3 regions of the Pantoea sp. sgz302252 genome follow, and region 3 is predicted to be linked to each of the others. Evidence: predicted binding sites of a transcription regulator. Region 3 holds the regulator's gene; each other region holds the start of a gene.
The links. Region 3 encodes PurR, which represses purine synthesis genes. Its sites were predicted from a motif close to CANGCAAACGTTTGCNTG; they were not measured.
Positions count from the first base shown of each region.

Region 1: the regulator PurR is predicted to act here: its motif matches at 1,743-1,760, upstream of gcvT (glycine cleavage system aminomethyltransferase GcvT).
Region 2: the regulator PurR is predicted to act here: its motif matches at 1,986-2,003, upstream of ACLW56_RS15650 (NCS2 family protein).

Region 1 covers NZ_JBLFJW010000005.1:29,040-35,067, reverse strand. The annotation lists gene gcvP (aminomethyl-transferring glycine dehydrogenase) at 1-14, opposite strand, end outside; gene gcvH (glycine cleavage system protein GcvH) at 141-530, opposite strand; gene gcvT (glycine cleavage system aminomethyltransferase GcvT) at 558-1,652, opposite strand; gene ubiI (FAD-dependent 2-octaprenylphenol hydroxylase) at 2,074-3,276, opposite strand; gene ubiH (2-octaprenyl-6-methoxyphenyl hydroxylase) at 3,288-4,454, opposite strand; gene pepP (Xaa-Pro aminopeptidase) at 4,451-5,764, opposite strand; gene ACLW56_RS05330 (YecA family protein) at 5,790-6,028, opposite strand, start outside.
Region 2 covers NZ_JBLFJW010000020.1:30,849-36,876, forward strand. The annotation lists gene ACLW56_RS15645 (AsmA family protein) at 1-420, opposite strand, end outside; gene ACLW56_RS15650 (NCS2 family protein) at 541-1,932, opposite strand; gene gltS (sodium/glutamate symporter) at 2,209-3,411, shown strand; gene glpK (glycerol kinase GlpK) at 3,511-5,016, opposite strand; gene ACLW56_RS15665 (MIP/aquaporin family protein) at 5,039-5,887, opposite strand.
Region 3 covers NZ_JBLFJW010000004.1:71,111-77,138, forward strand. The annotation lists gene sodB (superoxide dismutase [Fe]) at 1-328, shown strand, start outside; gene ACLW56_RS04480 (MFS transporter) at 365-1,531, opposite strand; gene ACLW56_RS04485 (YnhF family membrane protein) at 1,702-1,791, opposite strand; gene purR (HTH-type transcriptional repressor PurR) at 2,085-3,110, shown strand; gene punR (DNA-binding transcriptional activator PunR) at 3,280-4,191, opposite strand; gene punC (purine nucleoside transporter PunC) at 4,305-5,495, shown strand; gene cfa (cyclopropane fatty acyl phospholipid synthase) at 5,796-6,028, shown strand, end outside.

The DNA of each region.
Region 1 (6,028 bases), on a different contig from region 3:
AGCGTCTGTGTCATGAGCGAGGGTTCCTGAAACGTGCAGTGAATCAATTGTCTTAAAGGGTCTTGCCCGGTGGCGCTAACGCTTACCGGGCCTACGTTTGCGGCGTAGGCCGGATAAACGAAGTGCCATCCGGCACAACATTACTCGTCTTCTAACAGCGCTTCGTATGCAGTGGCATCCAGCAGCGCGGCCACTTCAGCTTCATTGCTGGCTTTGATTTTGAAGATCCAACCCGCCGCGTACGGCTCGCTGTTGACCAGTTCTGGGGAGTCGCTCAGCTCGTCATTGACGGCCACGATTTCACCGCTGATTGGCGCGTAGATATCGGAGGCCGCTTTCACGGATTCAGCCACCGCGCAGTCATCGCCTGCTTCTACGGTCTTGCCCACATCGGGCAGGTCAACAAACACCATGTCGCCCAGCAGCTCTTGCGCGTGCTCGGTGATCCCAACGGTGTAAGAGCCGTCTGCTTCTTTACGCAGCCATTCGTGTTCTTTGCTGTATTTCAGTTCTGCCGGTACATTGCTCATTAAAATTTCTCCAGAAAAAATAATCGATTACACGACGGCTTTGCCGGCGCGTACAAAAACAGGTTTGGTCACTTTGACCGGCATTTCACGGTTGCGGATTTGCACCACCGCGGTGTCGCCGATACCTGCCGGAACGCGAGCCAGCGCAATGCTGTAGCCAAGCGTTGGCGAGAAAGTGCCGCTGGTGATGATGCCTTCGTGCTGATTGCCCTGCGCATCGCTAAAGCGGACTGGCAGCTCACCGCGCAGTACGCCTTTTTCCGTCATTACCAGGCCAACCAACTGTTCGGTGCCATGCTGACGCTGGGATTCCAGCGCTTCACGCCCGATAAAATCTCGGTCTGCCGGTTCCCACGCAAGGGTCCAGCCCATGTTGGCCGCCAGAGGTGAAACGCCTTCGTCCATCTCCTGACCGTACAGGTTCATGCCCGCTTCCAGACGCAGCGTGTCGCGTGCCCCAAGACCGCAAGGCTTCACGCCGGTCTCGACCAGCGCGTGCCAGAAATCAGCGGCTTTTTCATTGGGCAGCGCGATTTCATAGCCTGCTTCGCCGGTATAGCCGGTTGTGGCGATAAACAAATCGCCTGCCTGCACGCCAAAAAACGGCTTCATGCCTTCAACGGCTTTGCGTTGTTCGTCATTGAGCAGGCTGCCCGCTTTCGCTTGAGCATCCGGGCCCTGAACGGCAATCAGCGCCAGGTCGTCTCGCACGGTGATGTCAATGCCGTACGGCTCAGCGTGCTGAGTAATCCAGGCAAGGTCTTTTTCACGGGTGGCGGAGTTAACCACGAGACGGAAATAGTCTTCAGTGAGGAAATAAACGATCAGGTCATCGATGACCCCGGCGGAGGCATTGAGCATGCCGGTATACAGTGCTTTGCCGGGTTTGGTCAATTTGGCCACGTCGTTGGCGAGCAGGTAACGCAGGAATTCGCGAGTACGGCTGCCGTGCAAATCGACGATGGTCATGTGGGAGACATCGAACATACCAGCGCTGGTGCGTACGGCGTGGTGCTCATCAATTTGTGAGCCGTAGTGCAGCGGCATCATCCAGCCATGGAAGTCCACCATGCGGGCACCGCACAGCGTGTGTTGTTCATACAAAGGCGTCTGTTGAGCCATCTTGTCCTCGTTGAGTCAGCGGGGCCAGCCAGGTGCTTTGTGAGCAAAAACGCTGCACAAAGCCCAGCGTCGACACCCCTGCTGGGCATCGACGCAAACGTTCTCTTTTGCCTGACGTTACCACCGAAGACCGTGGTAAACCATAAGGCAGAGCAATCCATCACATTAGCTTATGACCAAAATGCAGGAAAAACCCTACAGAACGATCGACTGGCTTACTGCGATTAATGCCACATAAAATTAACATCAGGGCAAAATATTCAGCGCATGATGGTATTTCATGTGGGAAATCGGGCGGATTTTCCGTAGGGATTTTTTTATTGGATTAAAAAAACTAATGCGAAAAAGGGCGTGAAATTAGATTATTTCAAACGAGGAGAGCAAACCCGACGCGCCCGCCGGGTTGAGAAGTGTGATCGGCTTAACGCAGCCAGCGAGGAAGATCATTCAGGCCCATAGCCTGACGAATGAGCTGCGGTTTGACACCGGGGAGCGTATCGGCAAGTTTTAAGCCGATATCGCGCAGCAGCTTTTTCGCTGGGTTGACGCCAGCGAACAATTCGCGGAAGCCCTGCATACCGGCAAGCATCAACGCAGCACTGTGCTTGCGGCTACGCTCATAGCGACGCAGATAGAAATGCTGACCATAGTCTTTCCCTTGCGCATGCAGGCGGCGAATCTCTTCAATCAGTTCTGCCGCATCCATAAAGCCCAGGTTCACACCCTGCCCCGCCAGAGGATGGATGGTGTGCGCGGCATCTCCTACCAGCGCTAAACGGTGCGCGGCAAACTGGCGCGCGTATCGTCCCGTTAACGGGAACACCAGACGTTCGCTCTCGACCTGGCAAAGGCCAAGACGATTATCGAACGCCACGCTGAGCGCCTGATTAAACGCAGCTTGATCGGCATGCTGCATCTTTTCAGCGTCCTGCGGCGATAAAGACCAGACGATGGAACACAGATGCGGATCGCTCAAGGGCAGAAAGGCCAGGATGCCTTCGCCGTGAAATGCCTGTCGCGCAATCGCCTGATGCGGCTCGGCGGTGCGGATAGTCGCCACCAGCGCGTGATGGCGATAATCCCAGGAGGTAAGAGGAATATCCGCTTTATTGCGCAACCACGAATTGGCACCATCGGCGCCAATCACCAGTCGGGCGGTCAGCATGCTGCCATCTTTCAGGCTGAGAAACGCTTCGTTTTCCCCCCAGGCCACTTGCGCCAGTTCAGCATTTGCCAGCAGGGTCACATCCGCACAGCGCTGCGCTTTTTGCCACAGCGCATGATTAATCACGCTGTTCTCCACGATATGGCCCAAATGGCTGAAACCGAGGCTTTCGTCATCGAAGCTGATACGCCCGAAGCTGTCCTGATCCCACACTTCCATGCCGTGATAGCGGCTGGCGCGCGTACCGGTAATATCGGCCCAGACATCAAGGCGGGAGAGTAATTTTTCGCTGGCGGCGTTGATGGCTGAAACACGAAGCTGCGGCGCGGCATCTTGCGCGACAGGCTGCGGTTCGTTCTGTTCGATAACCGCCACACGCAATCCGCTACCCTGCAAACCGCACGCAACGGCCAGCCCCACCATTCCACCACCCACGATAGCGATATCAACACTTTGCACTGAAAAACCCCTTATCTCGCTACTCTGCCGAGGGTACGTTGAGCCAGCACGTCACGCGCCGGACTGAATAATTCCATGGCCATCAGGCCAACGTTACGCCCGGCGACCAGCGGTGCCCAGCGATTTGCGAACAGATGCACTAAGCCATCCGTCACGCCGATGGTCGCATTTTTGTCGGTTTCACGGCGCTTCTGGTACTGACAAAGCAAGCCATAGTCGCCTGCATCGTCTGCCTGCGCCAGCATTTCCGCCAGCGACATCACATCACGCAACCCTAAGTTGAAGCCCTGCCCGGCAATCGGATGCAGCGTTTGCGCCGCATTGCCCACCAACGCTAAGCGGTGCGAAACGGCACGCGTCGCGGTGGTCAAAGAAAGCGGATAAGCGCTGCGGCTGCCGCTGTGCGTAATGCGCCCCAGACGCCAGCCAAAGGCCTGTTGAAGCTCATGACAAAAACGTTCGTCAGACCAACTGAGCACCTCATCGCGATTATCCAGAGGATGGCACCACACCAGCGAGCAACGCCCCTCTGACATCGGCAACATCGCCAACGGGCCGTGCTGAGTGAAACGCTCGAACGCTCGCCCGCCATGCGGCAGCGCGGTAGTGACATTGGCAATGACGGCCAGCTGCTCATAAGGCTGCTGCTGCCAGGCGATGCCACACTGTTCGCCAAGGGCAGAACGGGAACCGTCAGCCGCCACCAGCAACTGGCCTGTCAGGACCGTGCCATTATCCAGCGTGACGTCGACCTGACTCTGGCTTCGACTAAACAGCTCGACTCGCGCCGGGCAGTGCAAGGTGACGCCAGGGGCTTTGCGCAACATGGAGAAGAGACGCTGGCCGACATCATGCAATTCCACCACCTGACCCAGAGCGGGCAAGTGATAATCTTCTGCCTCAAGCGTAACAAAACCCGCATGACCACGATCGCTGACGTGCACGGTGCGAATGGCCGTTGCGCAATCGCGAATGGCCTGCCAGATACCAACTCGCTCAAGTTGCTGGCAAGTTCCAGCCGCAAGCGCAATCGCGCGGGCATCGAACCCCGGATGCTGCTGAGACTCTGGCGAAACCGCTTCGACCAGATGGACAGGCAACTGCCCTTTACTGAGATGAGAAAGGGCTAACGCAAGCGTTGCACCCGTCATTCCTCCGCCGACGATGATGACACTCATGCTTTTTGCGCCGCCATCAGCGCTTCAATATCATCAGCCTGTTTCACCACGCTTGCCGTGAGGTTCTCGTTTCCGCTGGCGGTGATCACAATGTCATCTTCGATGCGAATGCCGATACCACGATAGCGCTCTGGCACGTCGGCATCTGGCGCAATGTACAGGCCGGGTTCCACGGTTAACACCATACCCGGCTCCAGCACGCGGGAGCGATCTGCACCGTAATAGCCAACATCATGCACATCCATTCCCAGCCAATGGCTCAGGCCGTGCATGAAGAATTTACGGTGCGCGTTGTCAGTGATGAGCTGATCGATATCGCCCTGTAAAATGCCCAGTTTCACCAGCCCCGTGACCATAATGCGCACGACTTCACTGGTCACATCCTGAATTGTTGTGCCAGGGCGATAGAGCGAGAGCGCCGTTTCGAGAGAGTCGAGCACGATGTCGTAAATCTCACGCTGGGCTGGGGTGAATTTGCCGTTGACCGGGAAGGTACGCGTGATATCGCCCGCATAGCCTTGATATTCACAGCCAGCGTCAATCAGGACTAAATCGCCGTCACGCAGTTCGAATTCATTTTCGGTGTAGTGAAGAATGCAGGCGTTTTCGCCGCCGCCAACAATCGTGTTGTACGAAGGGTAGCGCGCGCCGTGGCGGGTAAACTCATGGTGAATTTCACCTTCAAGCTGGTACTCAAACATGCCTGGTCGACATTTTTCCATCGCACGCGTATGCGCCAGCGCGGAGATTTCCCCTGCCCGACGCATGAGGTCGATTTCTTCCGCCGATTTGAACAGGCGCATTTCGTGAACCAGCGGGCGCCAGTCAACGACTGAAGACGGAGCTTTCAGATTCTGACGCAAGCCTTTACGCAGTTTATCCAGCGCGTTGAACACTATACCGTCCGCCCAGGCATACTCGCCCTGAGCGTGATACACCGCATCCAGACCGTTCAGCAACTGGTACAGCTGCTCGTCGATTTCACTGAACGCCAGCGCGCGATCCACACCGAGTTTTTCAGGCGCAGCTTCCTGGCCTAAACGGCGGCCAAACCAAATTTCAGCCGTCAGATCACGGACGCGGTTAAACAGCACGCTGTGGTTATGGGTGTCATCACTTTTGATCAGCACCAGCAGCGCTTCCGGTTCGTTAAACCCGGTGAAGTAGCTAAAATCACTGCTTTGGCGATACGGGTATTCCGTATCCGCGCTGCGAATAGCTTCCGGTGCGGCGAAGATCAGTGCCGCGCTGCCGGATGGCATTTGCGCCAGCAGCTTCTGCCGACGCTGAAGGTATTCCTGCTGTGTCATGACACCCTCCAGAGTATTCTTATTTTTAGTGTAAGGTCGGTTTCTGCACTTCCGGCGCGGTAGGCTGCGGATGCGTGAAGGTGTCGTGGCACAGCAATGCGGCTACGCGCACGTACTCCACGATCTCCTCAAGCGACATCTCCAGCTCTTCCTGGTCTTCATCTTCGTCGTAGCCGAGTTGCGCAATGTTACGCAGATCGTCAATGGCTTCGCCGGTTTCACCTTTCACTTTATCCAGTTTCGGCTGAGTTACGCCCAGGCCTA
Region 2 (6,028 bases), on a different contig from region 3:
GAGATCCCAGCCGGTTTCCGGGCTGTTAAAGGCCATATTGCTGAGTTGCAAGGTGTCGGCTTCAAAGGGGAACGGCGCGGTAGAGGACATCAGGTTCAGCGTTCCGTCCTGCAAGGTGATGGTGTCAGCATGCTGCGGATCGGTGAGCTGGCGGCTGCTCAGGCCAATATCGACCGTTTTGGCAACCAGCGTGGCGGGTTTGCCATCGCGGCCAAAGGTGACATTTTTCAACAGAATATGTGAAGGCGAAGAGAAGCGATGATCCATCGCATCAAAGACAATGTGGTAACCGGTGTGGGTTGAAATCCAGCCGCTAACCTGGCGCGCACCCCAGCGGGTTTGCAGTAAAAAGTAGAACGCCAGCGCAACCAGCAGCACGGCGATCAACAGCCAGAACAACAGCTTCCCGATAAATTTCATCGTCTTCCATCCAGTGAGGGGCACATAAAGGAGTTATGCACGATTTGTGCGCAATCCTCAAGGAGGGATTCGTTTAATAAAATGTCACGGCGACGCTTGTAATCGCCGCCGTGATGGCGATCAGTTCTTTTCCGGCGGGAAAACCAGATTCAAAACAATCGCGGTAATACCGCCTGCGGCGATACCGGAGGAGAGCAGGTTTTTCAGCCAGTCAGGCGCGAACTGCAGGATCAGCGGCTGCTGAGAAACGCCCATGCCGACAGCCAGTGAGAGCGCAATAATCATAATTGCGCGGCGATTCAGCGGTTCACGCGAAACGATACGTACGCCGGAAGCCGCGATGGTACCGAACATCACCAGCGTCGCGCCACCCAGAACCGGCTCAGGAATGTGCTGCACAAAACCACTCACCGCCGGGAACAGGCCGAGGACAATCAGCATCAGCGCAACCACAAAGCCCACGTAGCGGCTGGCAACACCGGTCAGTTGGATAACGCCGTTGTTCTGACCAAAGCAGGAGTTCGGGAAGGTGTTGAACACCGCAGAGACAAACGAGTTTAGGCCATTCGCCAGCACGCCGCCTTTAAGGCGCTTCATATACAGCGGGCCGGAGACTGGCTGTTCGGAGACGTCAGAGGTGGCAGTGATGTCGCCGATGGTTTCCAGAGAGGTGATCATAAACACCAGCATCAGCGGCAGCAGCAGGTTCCAGTCAATGCCCAGGCCATAATAAAACGGGGTCGGCACGGTAATCAGCGCCTGATTGGTCGGGGTGGTATTTTGCGGCAGCATGTCCATCATCCACGCCGCGAGGTAGCCCGCCGCCATCGCAATCACCAGAGAGGCTATACGCAGGTAAGGGTTACGCTGGCGGTTAAGCAGGATAATCAGCGCCAGCACCACGCCCGCCAACAGCAGGTTTTTGGGTGCGCCGAAGGTGTGATCGGCCATGGCTGCATAACCCCCGCCAATGGACGTCAGGCCAACCTGAATCAGCGACAGGCCGATGATCATCACCACCACGCCAGAAACGAGCGGGGTGATAATGCGACGTGCCAGATGCAATACTCGGGAAAGCGCCATTTCCGTCACACTCGCCAGCATCAGTGTGCCAAACAGCGCCGCCATCATTGTCGGCACATCTGCGCCGCCGGTTTTCAACGCGGTGCCGCCCATGATCAGCGGTGCAACAAAGTTAAAGCTCGTCCCCTGAATAGAGAGCAAGCCAGAGCCGACAGGCCCCCAGGCTTTAATCTGAATAATCGAAGCCACCCCCGAAGCGAACAGCGACATACTGATGATGTGCTGCGTATCCTGCGCCGGTAAGCCGAGCGCCTGGCAAATCAGCAGGGACGGCGTGATGACCGCGACAAACATCGCCAGCAGGTGCTGAAAGGCGGCGAATAAGGTTTGCGGCAGAGGCGGGCGGTCTTCAAGACGATAGATAAGCTCGCTGTTTTGTGACTGCGCAATCGATTGCGAATTTTCAGCTTCGAGAGTATTCACTGACATGTTCAGAGGCGATCCGTGGTGGAAAAAGGGGGATTTTAACGGACTGCCAGGCAAAAGCAAACGGTTGCGGCTAATATATTAAGGATGAATAAGCGAGCAGTTTTTTATGCTGTTTATGCTTGTTTTGTCGCAAAATTCACCAAGTGCGATAACTTTTTCTGTTAATTTTAGCTGCCTTTTGCGTAGAATTCGGCTCCTGATTCTAAACAAAGAGAACTTTTCGCTACAGGAAGAGACGTCGCGTGTCATTGGATCATGCGCAAACAAGGAGCTTTTATGTTTCATCTCGATACCCTATCGACGCTTGTTGCCGCAACGCTGGTGTTGCTGTTAGGACGCAAACTGGTCCACACCGTTCCCTTTTTCAAAAAATACACTATCCCCGAACCGGTTGCCGGTGGCCTGTTGGTTGCTGTCGCTTTGCTGGTGCTCAAAAAAAGCATGGGCTGGGAAATCGACTTTGATATGAGCCTGAAAGACCCGCTGATGCTGGCTTTCTTCGCGACTATTGGCCTGAACGCCAACCTCGCGAGCTTGCGTTCTGGCGGGAAAGTGCTGGGTTCATTCCTGATTGTGGTGGTCGGACTGCTGTTAATGCAGAACGCTATTGGTATCGGGATGGCGAAAATGCTGGGCCTCGACCCGCTGATGGGCCTGCTGGCCGGGTCTATTACGCTGTCTGGCGGTCACGGAACCGGTGCGGCCTGGAGCAAGTTGTTTGTTGAACGCTACGGCTTCGCCAATGCGACAGAAGTTGCCATGGCTTGCGCCACCTTCGGCCTGGTGCTGGGGGGCCTGATTGGCGGCCCGGTTGCCCGTTATCTGGTTAAACACTCTTCGACTCCTGACGGTACGCCAGAAGATCAGGCCGTGCCGACCGCGTTTGAAAAACCGGACGTGGGGCGCATGATCACCTCGCTGGTGATGATTGAAACCATCGCGATGATCGCTATCTGTATCACGCTGGGCAAAATCGTTGCGCAATTGCTGGTGGGCACGGTGCTTGAACTGCCAACGTTCGTTTGCGTGCTGTTTATAGGTGTGATTCTGAGTAATGGTCTGGCGCTGCTGGGCTTCTATCGCGTGTTCGAGCGTGCAGTCTCGATTTTGGGCAACGTTTCGTTATCCCTGTTCCTTGCGATGGCATTGATGAGCCTGAAGCTGTGGGAACTGGCCTCGCTGGCGCTGCCGATGGTGGCGATTCTGGCGGTGCAGACTGTGGCGATGGCGCTGTATGCGATTTTCGTGACTTACCGCATCATGGGTAAAAACTACGACGCAGCGGTGCTGGCGGCCGGGCATTGCGGGTTTGGCCTGGGCGCAACGCCAACGGCGATTGCCAATATGCAGGCCATCACCGAACGTTTTGGTCCTTCACACATGGCGTTCCTGGTGGTGCCGATGGTCGGTGCGTTCTTTATCGATATCGTCAACGCGCTGGTGATTAAGCTGTATCTGCTGCTGCCAATGTTTGGCTAAAAAATGCCCGGTGGCGGCTACGCCTTACCGGGCCTACAGTTTTGATGGGGGTGTAGGCCCGGTAAGCGAAGCGCCACCGGGCATTTTCGTTTCACACGCTTACTCGTGATCTTCCCACGCCAGCGCGCGTTTCACCGCTTTCTTCCAGCCGCTGTAACGGTAGTTACGTTCGGTGGTTTCAATCCCTGGACGGAACTCACGCTCAATCACTGCTTTTTCCTGTAGCTCATCCAGATTCTGCCAGAAGCCAACCGCCAGACCGGCCAGATACGCCGCGCCAAGCGCTGTCACTTCACGCACTTCCGGACGCTCTACACGGGTGCCCAGAATGTCGGACTGGAACTGCATCAGGAAGTTGTTGGCAACTGCGCCACCGTCCACACGCAGGGCGTGTAAACGAATGCCGGAGTCTGCCTGCATCGCTTCCAGCACATCGCGTGTTTGATAGGCGATGGATTCCAGGGTGGCACGGATAATGTGGTTCGAGTTCACGCCACGGGTCAGGCCGAAAATAGCACCGCGAGCATACGGGTCCCAGTATGGCGCGCCCAGGCCAGTGAACGCTGGCACCACATACACGCCGTTGGTGTCGTTCACTTTGGTGGCGAAATATTCGGAATCGAAAGCGTCGTTGATCAGCTTCATTTCATCACGCAGCCACTGAATGGACGCGCCCGCCATGAACACCGCGCCTTCCAGAGCGTAGTTCACTTCGCCTTTCGGGCCGCAGGCGATAGTCGTCAACAGGCCATGCTCAGATTTCACCGCGGTTTCCCCGGTGTTCATCAACATAAAGCAGCCTGTGCCGTAAGTGTTCTTCGCCATCCCTTCCTTCACGCACAGCTGGCCGAACAGCGCTGCCTGCTGGTCACCCGCGATGCCGGCGATCGGAATACGCGTACCGCCTTTACCACCGATGTTGGTCTGGCCGTACACTTCGGAAGACTTGCGCACTTCCGGCAGCATCGCGCGTGGGATGTCCAGCGCGTCGAGCATTTTGCCATCCCAGTCCAGCTCGTGGATGTTAAACAGCATGGTACGCGAGGCGTTGGTGTAGTCGGTGACGTGCACGCGGCCCTGCGTCATACGCCAGATGAGCCAGGTATCAACGGTCCCGAACAGCAGTTCGCCCTTTTTCGCTCGCTCACGTGCGCCTTCCACGTGATCCAGAATCCACTTCACTTTGGTGCCGGAGAAGTACGGGTCGATAACCAGACCGGTCGCTTTGCGGACATACTCTTCCATGCCGTCGCGCTTGAGCTGCTCGCAGATTTCTGCGGTGCGGCGGCACTGCCAGACGATGGCGTTATAAATTGGCTTACCGGTTTCTTTATCCCAGACGATCGCCGTTTCACGCTGGTTGGTGATGCCGATGGCTGCCACTTCGTCGGAGTTGATGTCGGCCTTAGCCAGCACTTCAATCAGCGTGGAGCTCTGGGAAGCCCAGATTTCCATTGGGTCGTGCTCAACCCAGCCTGGCTTAGGATAAATTTGTTCGAATTCGCGCTGTGAAACGCTGACGATATTGGCGTCGTGATCCATGACGACGGCGCGGGAGCTGGTTGTCCCCTGGTCCAGCGCAACGATATATTTTTTGTCGGTCATATGCTTAAGTCCCGTAGTCAGATTACAGCGAAGCTTTTTGTTGTGAGGTGCTGCTGGTGGTGTCTTTCTCTTCCACCACGCAGACATCGCACGGTAAATTGCGGCCAATCAGCCTGCGATAGCCGAAGGCTCCGAGCGACGCGCCAACAATCGGCGCGAGCAGCGGCACCAGGAAATAAGGGATATCTTTGCCGCCGGTGAAGGCAACGTTGCCCCAACCCGCAAGCCAGGCGAACGTTTTCGGGCCCAGGTCACGCGCCGGGTTCATCGCAAAGCCGGTCAGCGGCCCCATTGATGCGCCAATCACCGCAATCAGCAAGCCAATCAGCAGGGGCGCCATTGGGCCACGAGGCACGCCGTTGCCGTCATCCGTGAGCGCAAGGATAACGCCCATCAGGATAGCGGTAATGACCATTTCTACCGCGAAGGCCTGCACAAAATTGATATGTGGGTTCGGATAAGTAGAGAAGATACCTGCCAGATCAAGACTTTCGACGCTGCCGCGCACCATATTGTGCGTGTGTTCAAAGTCGATGAAAAGATTGTAGTAAAGCCCGTAAACCAACGCCGCTGCGCAAAATGCGCCGGCAAATTGAGAAAGGATGTAGGGAACAACTTTGCGCCCATCGAAACAGGCAAACAGCCAGAGTGCAATCGTTACTGCCGGGTTCAGATGTGCGCCGGAAACCCCTGCAGTCAGGTAAATGGCCATCGCCACGCCCAGACCCCAGATAATACTGATTTCCCACTGACCAAAGCTCGCGCCTGCAACTTTTAGCGCCGCTACGCATCCAACACCGAAGAAGATCAACAACCCGGTACCCAGAAACTCGGCAATGCACTGGCCTTTTAAGGTTGATGTTTGACTCATGATCGGATCCTGAAGACAGATGAATGATTATTGTGAACATGGAGGTCGAAGACGACCATGCTGCCATGTAGGCATAGTGTTAATTTATCGTTAACGAGCAAAAACGAGAAATATCGAAATCAAAATCTGTGTGCCTCGTCA
Region 3 (6,028 bases):
CGGTGGCGAACCGACCGGTGAAGTGGCTGCAGCCATCAATGCCAGCTTCGGCAGCTTTGCTGACTTCAAGGCGCAGTTCACCGATGCCGCTATCAAGAACTTCGGTTCTGGCTGGACATGGCTTGTGAAAAAAGCAGATGGCAAACTGGCGATTGTCTCCACGTCTAACGCAGGTACACCGCTGACCACTGACGCGAAGCCGCTGCTGACCGTTGATGTGTGGGAACACGCTTACTACATTGACTACCGTAACGCCCGTCCGAACTACCTCGAACATTTCTGGGCGCTGGTAAACTGGGAATTCGTTGCCAAAAACCTGGCGGCGTAATGCCTTGCCCGGCGACGACGGTCGCCGGGCGTTAACTTACTGACTGGCACAAACTTCTTCTGGCTGACGACGGCCGCTAAACAACACTACCATTAATGCCAACCCGGCGATAATCGCCCCCATCACAGGGACAAAGCTGTAGCCCAAACCGCCAGAAATGACTGCGCCGCCTGCTGCTGCACCCAACGCATTCCCCAGATTGAATGCTCCGATGTTAACGGATGAAGAAAGCCCTGGCGCTTCGTGCGCAACGCGCATAACACGCATCTGCAACGGTGGCACTACAGCAAAGGTCGCCGCGCCCCAAACCACCATGCTGACAGCCGCGCCCACTTCACTTTGCGCCAGCCACGGGATAGCGACCATGACCGCAATCAACAGCAGCAAGAAACCTTTCAGCGTTGCGGTGACAGAGCGGTCAGCAAATTTACCGCCAAGGTAGTTACCGATAGAGAAGCCTACGCCAATCAACACCAGCATCGCCGTCACAAACAAAGGAGAGGCAGAAGTAATGGTGTGCAGTACCGGCGCAATATAGGTGTAGAGCGTAAACATCGCCCCTGCCCCAAGCACCGTGGTAAGTAAAGCGGTCAGCACCTGAGGGCGTACCAGCACAGAGAGTTCCTGCTTCACGTTCGGACGCTCACCGCTGCTGCCTTTCGGTAAGGAGAACCACAGGCTCGCCATCGCCACCACACCCAGCCCCGCCGTTGCAAGGAATGACATACGCCAGCCGATGGTTTCACCCAGCCAGGTGGCAGCAGGAACGCCGCCGATATTGGCAATCGTCAGGCCCATAAACATGGTCGCGACGGCGCTGGCCTGTTTATGTTTCGGCACTACGCTTGCGGCCACCACCGACCCAAGGCCAAAGAAAGCGCCATGATTAAGGCTGGTAATGATGCGAGAAAGCAACAGCATGGTGTAATCCGGTGCGATGGCCGAGAGCACATTGCCGAGGGTAAAAATCGCCATCAGGAAGATAAGTGCATTACGGCGAGCACGATGTGACAGCAGCAACGTCATCAGCGGCGCACCAATCATCACGCCGATGGCATACGCGCTGATCAGCATCCCCGCGACAGGAATGGAGACATCGACCCCTTTAGCGATAACGGGCAGCAGCCCCATCGGAGAGAATTCCGTGGTGCCAATACCAAAAGCCCCGATTGCCAGTGCCAGCAGGGGAAAGTTGATTTTCATGTTGTGACTCCGGTAAGCCATCCTGAAGTGATGGCGCGACAGCAGAAGTCAAAAGCATGACATCAATCACAAAAAAACAAAAGTGAACGAAATGGCAAAAGATTTTTGCGAAATTGATAACAATCTAAGGAAGGGCGTCACGGAGGAGGCGCGGGCCTCCTCCGCGTAAATCAGTGCAGGACTGCGGTCAGTGCGCCAATGATGATCACACCCAGGGCAAAAACGGTCGTCATCAACGAGAGCTTCAGGTCGGTACTCATCAATTTTTCTCCTTTTAATCCCCACAACAAAAGTGAGCTTGCTCATTTTTGCACAGTTAAGCGTAAAAATCTTCCAGGTTTTCGGCCCATAACGATTTTTCTCTTTCCCTTTGCCTCAGAATCAGACAAAATTCCACGCTAATTTAAAAGCGTAGCAGCCATTGACCCCCTCCCGTCGTCCTGTGTTGTTTCCCGGCGTACCGCAATTGAAATGAATTGCACTCAGGGTGTGTAAAGGCAAACGTTTTCGTGTCGATAATCAGGCGTAAGGAAAGGGTCTGGAGTGAGAGCGAATGGCAACAATTAAAGATGTAGCGAAGCGCGCAAACGTTTCCACTACAACTGTATCACATGTAATTAACAAGACGCGTTTCGTTGCGGAAGAGACCCGCAACGCGGTATGGGCGGCCATTAAAGAGCTGCATTACTCCCCAAGCGCCGTGGCTCGCAGCCTGAAAGTGAACCACACCAAAACCATTGGTCTGCTGGCAACCAGCAGCGAAGCCGCCTATTTTGCGGAAATTATCGAAGCCGTTGAGAAAAACTGCTTCGAAAAGGGCTATACCCTGATTCTGGGGAATGCCTGGAACAACCTGGAAAAACAGCGTGCCTATCTGTCGATGATGGCGCAAAAACGCGTCGATGGCCTGCTGGTGATGTGCTCTGAATACCCGCAATCCGTGCTCGATATGCTTGAAGAATATCGCCATATTCCGATGGTGGTGATGGACTGGGGCGAATCAAAAGCGGACTTCACTGACTCCGTTAACGATAACGCTTTCCAGGGCGGCTATCTGGCTGGTCGTTATCTGATTGAACGCGGCCACCGTGATATTGGCGTGATCCCAGGCCCTATGGAGCGCAATACCGGCGCGGGTCGTCTGGCAGGCTTTATGAAAGCCATGGAAGAAGCGCAGGTTAAGATCCCGGAAAACTGGATTGTGCAGGGTGATTTCGAGCCTGAATCCGGCTACCGCGCCATGCAGCAAATCCTTGCGCAACAGCCACGCCCTACTGCCGTCTTCTGCGGCGGCGATATCATGGCGATGGGCGCACTGTGCGCCGCCGATGAAATGGGCTTGCGCGTTCCGCAGGACATTTCCGTGATTGGCTACGATAACGTGCGCAACGCGCGCTTCTTTACCCCTGCGCTGACCACCATTCACCAGCCTAAAGATTCACTGGGTGAAGCGGCGTTTGACATGCTGCTGGACCGCATCGTTAACAAGCGCGAAGAGTCGCAGTCAATTGAGGTGCATCCTCGTTTGATCGAGCGCCGCTCTGTCGCCGACGGTCCATTCCGCGATTACCGCCGTTAAGAGTCAGGAGCCGGTTATGCCGGCTCCTCAAGTTGCTGACAAAGAAGGAAAAAGCGTGGTTTCTCCTTCTTCGTGGTGAGCAGCCGAAAATCAATAAATTGATTTTCCTTGTTTTTTTGGATAACAACGCTTTACTCGTTAGCGATTTGTGATCGGACTCAGGAGCCGGTTATGCCGGCTCCTGCAACCATTCCTTATTTAACGTTTCACTGTCCCCCAGATAGTCCAGCAGCCAGGTTAACGCCGGTGACATATCATTCTGTTGCCAGGTCAGGCAGCAAGCCGCATCCGGAAACGGGTTCTCCAGTTCTAGAGCCACCCACTCCCCACTGTCGATCCATGGGCGAGCAAAATGCCCTGGCACCATCCCAACGCATAAGCCTGCAGAAAGACACGTTGCTGAAGATTCCCAGTCTGGCACCACAATGCGCTTTTGGTTATCCAGCAGCCAGGTAATGCGTTTTGGCAATGAACGAGAGGTGTCTTCGCGCACCAACGAAGGCCAGTTGCGCAACACATCGTCGCTTAGCGGCCCCTTCATCTGCGCCAAAGGGTGACGGCTGGACACAACACAATTCCAGTTGAGCATTCCCATGTCGCGGAACGCATAACGTCCGCCGACAGGGATCGCCTGCGTTGCGCCAATTGCCAGCTCCACGCGGCCATCGGAGAGCGCATCCCACACGCCGTTGAACACTTCCTGAAAGACACAAAGCTCCACATCCTGAAAGTGGCGATAAAAATCGACAATCAGCTGTCGGGTTCGCTCTGGCCTGACAATATTATCGACAGCAATCGCCAGATTACCGCGCCAGCCGTTAGCAATTTGCTGGCACTGCTGGCGAGTGATCTGCATTTTTTTGATAACAGAGCGCCCTTCTTTCAGAAACCAGACCCCGGCTGGCGTTAATTCCACGTCGCGATGACGGCGTTCAAACAGCGGCACCGCCAGCCATTCTTCCAGCTGACGCACGGTATAACTGACCGAAGAAGGCACGCGATGCAGTTCCTGCGCTGCCGCGCTGAAGCTACCATTGCGTGCTACGGCATCCACCACTTCAAGAGAGTATTCGGACCACATAATCTGCCTGCAAAATTTTTGAATCCACCCGACAAATATTAGCGTTTCACAAGCGAAGTTGCACTCCCTACACTCTGCTGCCATCACCACCTGCAACGAGAAAGAGAATGACTATGCAACCAGGAATTGGTTTTTTGTGCTGGCTGGCAGGCTTAAGCGTGCTGGGTTTTCTGGCAACCGACATGTACCTGCCCGCCTTCGCCGCGATTCAGAATGATTTACAAACACCGGCTGCAGCCGTCAGCGCAAGCCTGAGCCTGTTCCTCGCCGGGTTCGCTTTCGCACAATTATTGTGGGGGCCGCTGTCCGATCGTTACGGGCGCAAACCCATTCTGCTGATTGGCCTCGCGATTTTCGCCGTGGGCTGTATTGGCATGCTTTGGGTTCGTGATGCCACGTGGCTGCTTGTGCTGCGCTTCATCCAGGCGGTGGGGGTGTGCGCCGCAGCGGTGACCTGGCAAGCGATGGTGACGGACTACTATCCTGCGCAGCGTACTAACCGCATCTTCGCCACCATTATGCCGCTGGTTGGGCTTTCCCCTGCCCTGGCGCCACTGCTGGGCAGCTGGATCCTGCACCATTTTGAATGGCAGGCCATTTTCGCCACGCTGTTTGGTATCACGTTGATGTTGATGCTGCCTGCACTGCGCCTGAAAAAACCAGTAAAGAAAGCGCACAAAGAAGAACAAGCGTTGACGTTCATGACCTTGCTGCGTTCTCGTGATTATCGTGGCAACGTGCTTATCTACGCGGCCTGCTCAGCGAGCTTTTTTGCCTGGCTGACCGGTTCCCCGTTCATTCTGAATGCGATGGGCTACGGCCCGACAGTGATTGGTCTGAGCTATGTGCCGCAGACCATCGCTTTCCTGATTGGCGGTTACGGTTGTCGCGCCGCGTTGCAGAAATGGCAGGGTCAGCAAATGCTGCCGTGGCTGCTCATCGCTTTTGCGATAAGTGTGGCTGCTACCTTCGCCGTTGGCCTTGCCGCTGACACCTCGTTGACTGCTCTGCTCATTCCTTTCTGCATGATGGCGATGGCAAACGGGGCAATCTATCCGATTGTTGTCGCTCAGGCGCTTCGTCCTTTCCCACAGGCGACGGGCCGTGCGGCGGCGCTGCAAAACACGTTACAGCTTGGCCTGTGCTTCCTCGCAAGCCTGGTGGTCTCTACGCTGATTGCGACGCCTCTGCTGACCACCACCAGTGTGATGCTCGCCACCGTAGTGTTAGCCGGTTGGGGTTACAGGATGCAGTATGTTGCACAACGTGATGAAACGGGCTCCGCAGAACAGTCTCACGCCTAATGTCTGAGACAACTATGTAACAACAATGTAATTAGGCCGCTAAGAATTTTTTATTGAATCACTCATTTCTGCGGCCTATACTGTTTTCGGCATCACATAATTACGATAAATATTAGCGATTAACGGAGGACAGGAATGCTTCCGTTTCATCATGGAAGACCTTTCGGCAAGGGTTATCTCCCTTCCTCTGTTCTACGTCGGATAGCAGGCTCACGGAACTTCCGTGAGAGTTCTCACATAACCCAAAAAGCGTCTACGCTGTTTTAAGGTTCTGATCACAAGCCGCGTGATGGAGAAGCTATGAGTACATCGTGTATAGAAGAAGTTAGCGTTCCTGATGACGACTGGACCCGCATTTGCAGCGAGTTACTTGGCCGTGCAGGGATTGGTATTAATGGCTCCGCCCCTTCAGACATCCGAATCAATAATCCCCATTTTTTTAAACGCGTGTTGCAGGAAGGCTCGCTGGGATTAGGTGAAAGCTATATGGATGGCTGGTGGGAGTGCGAACGCCTTGATGTTTTTTTTCAGAA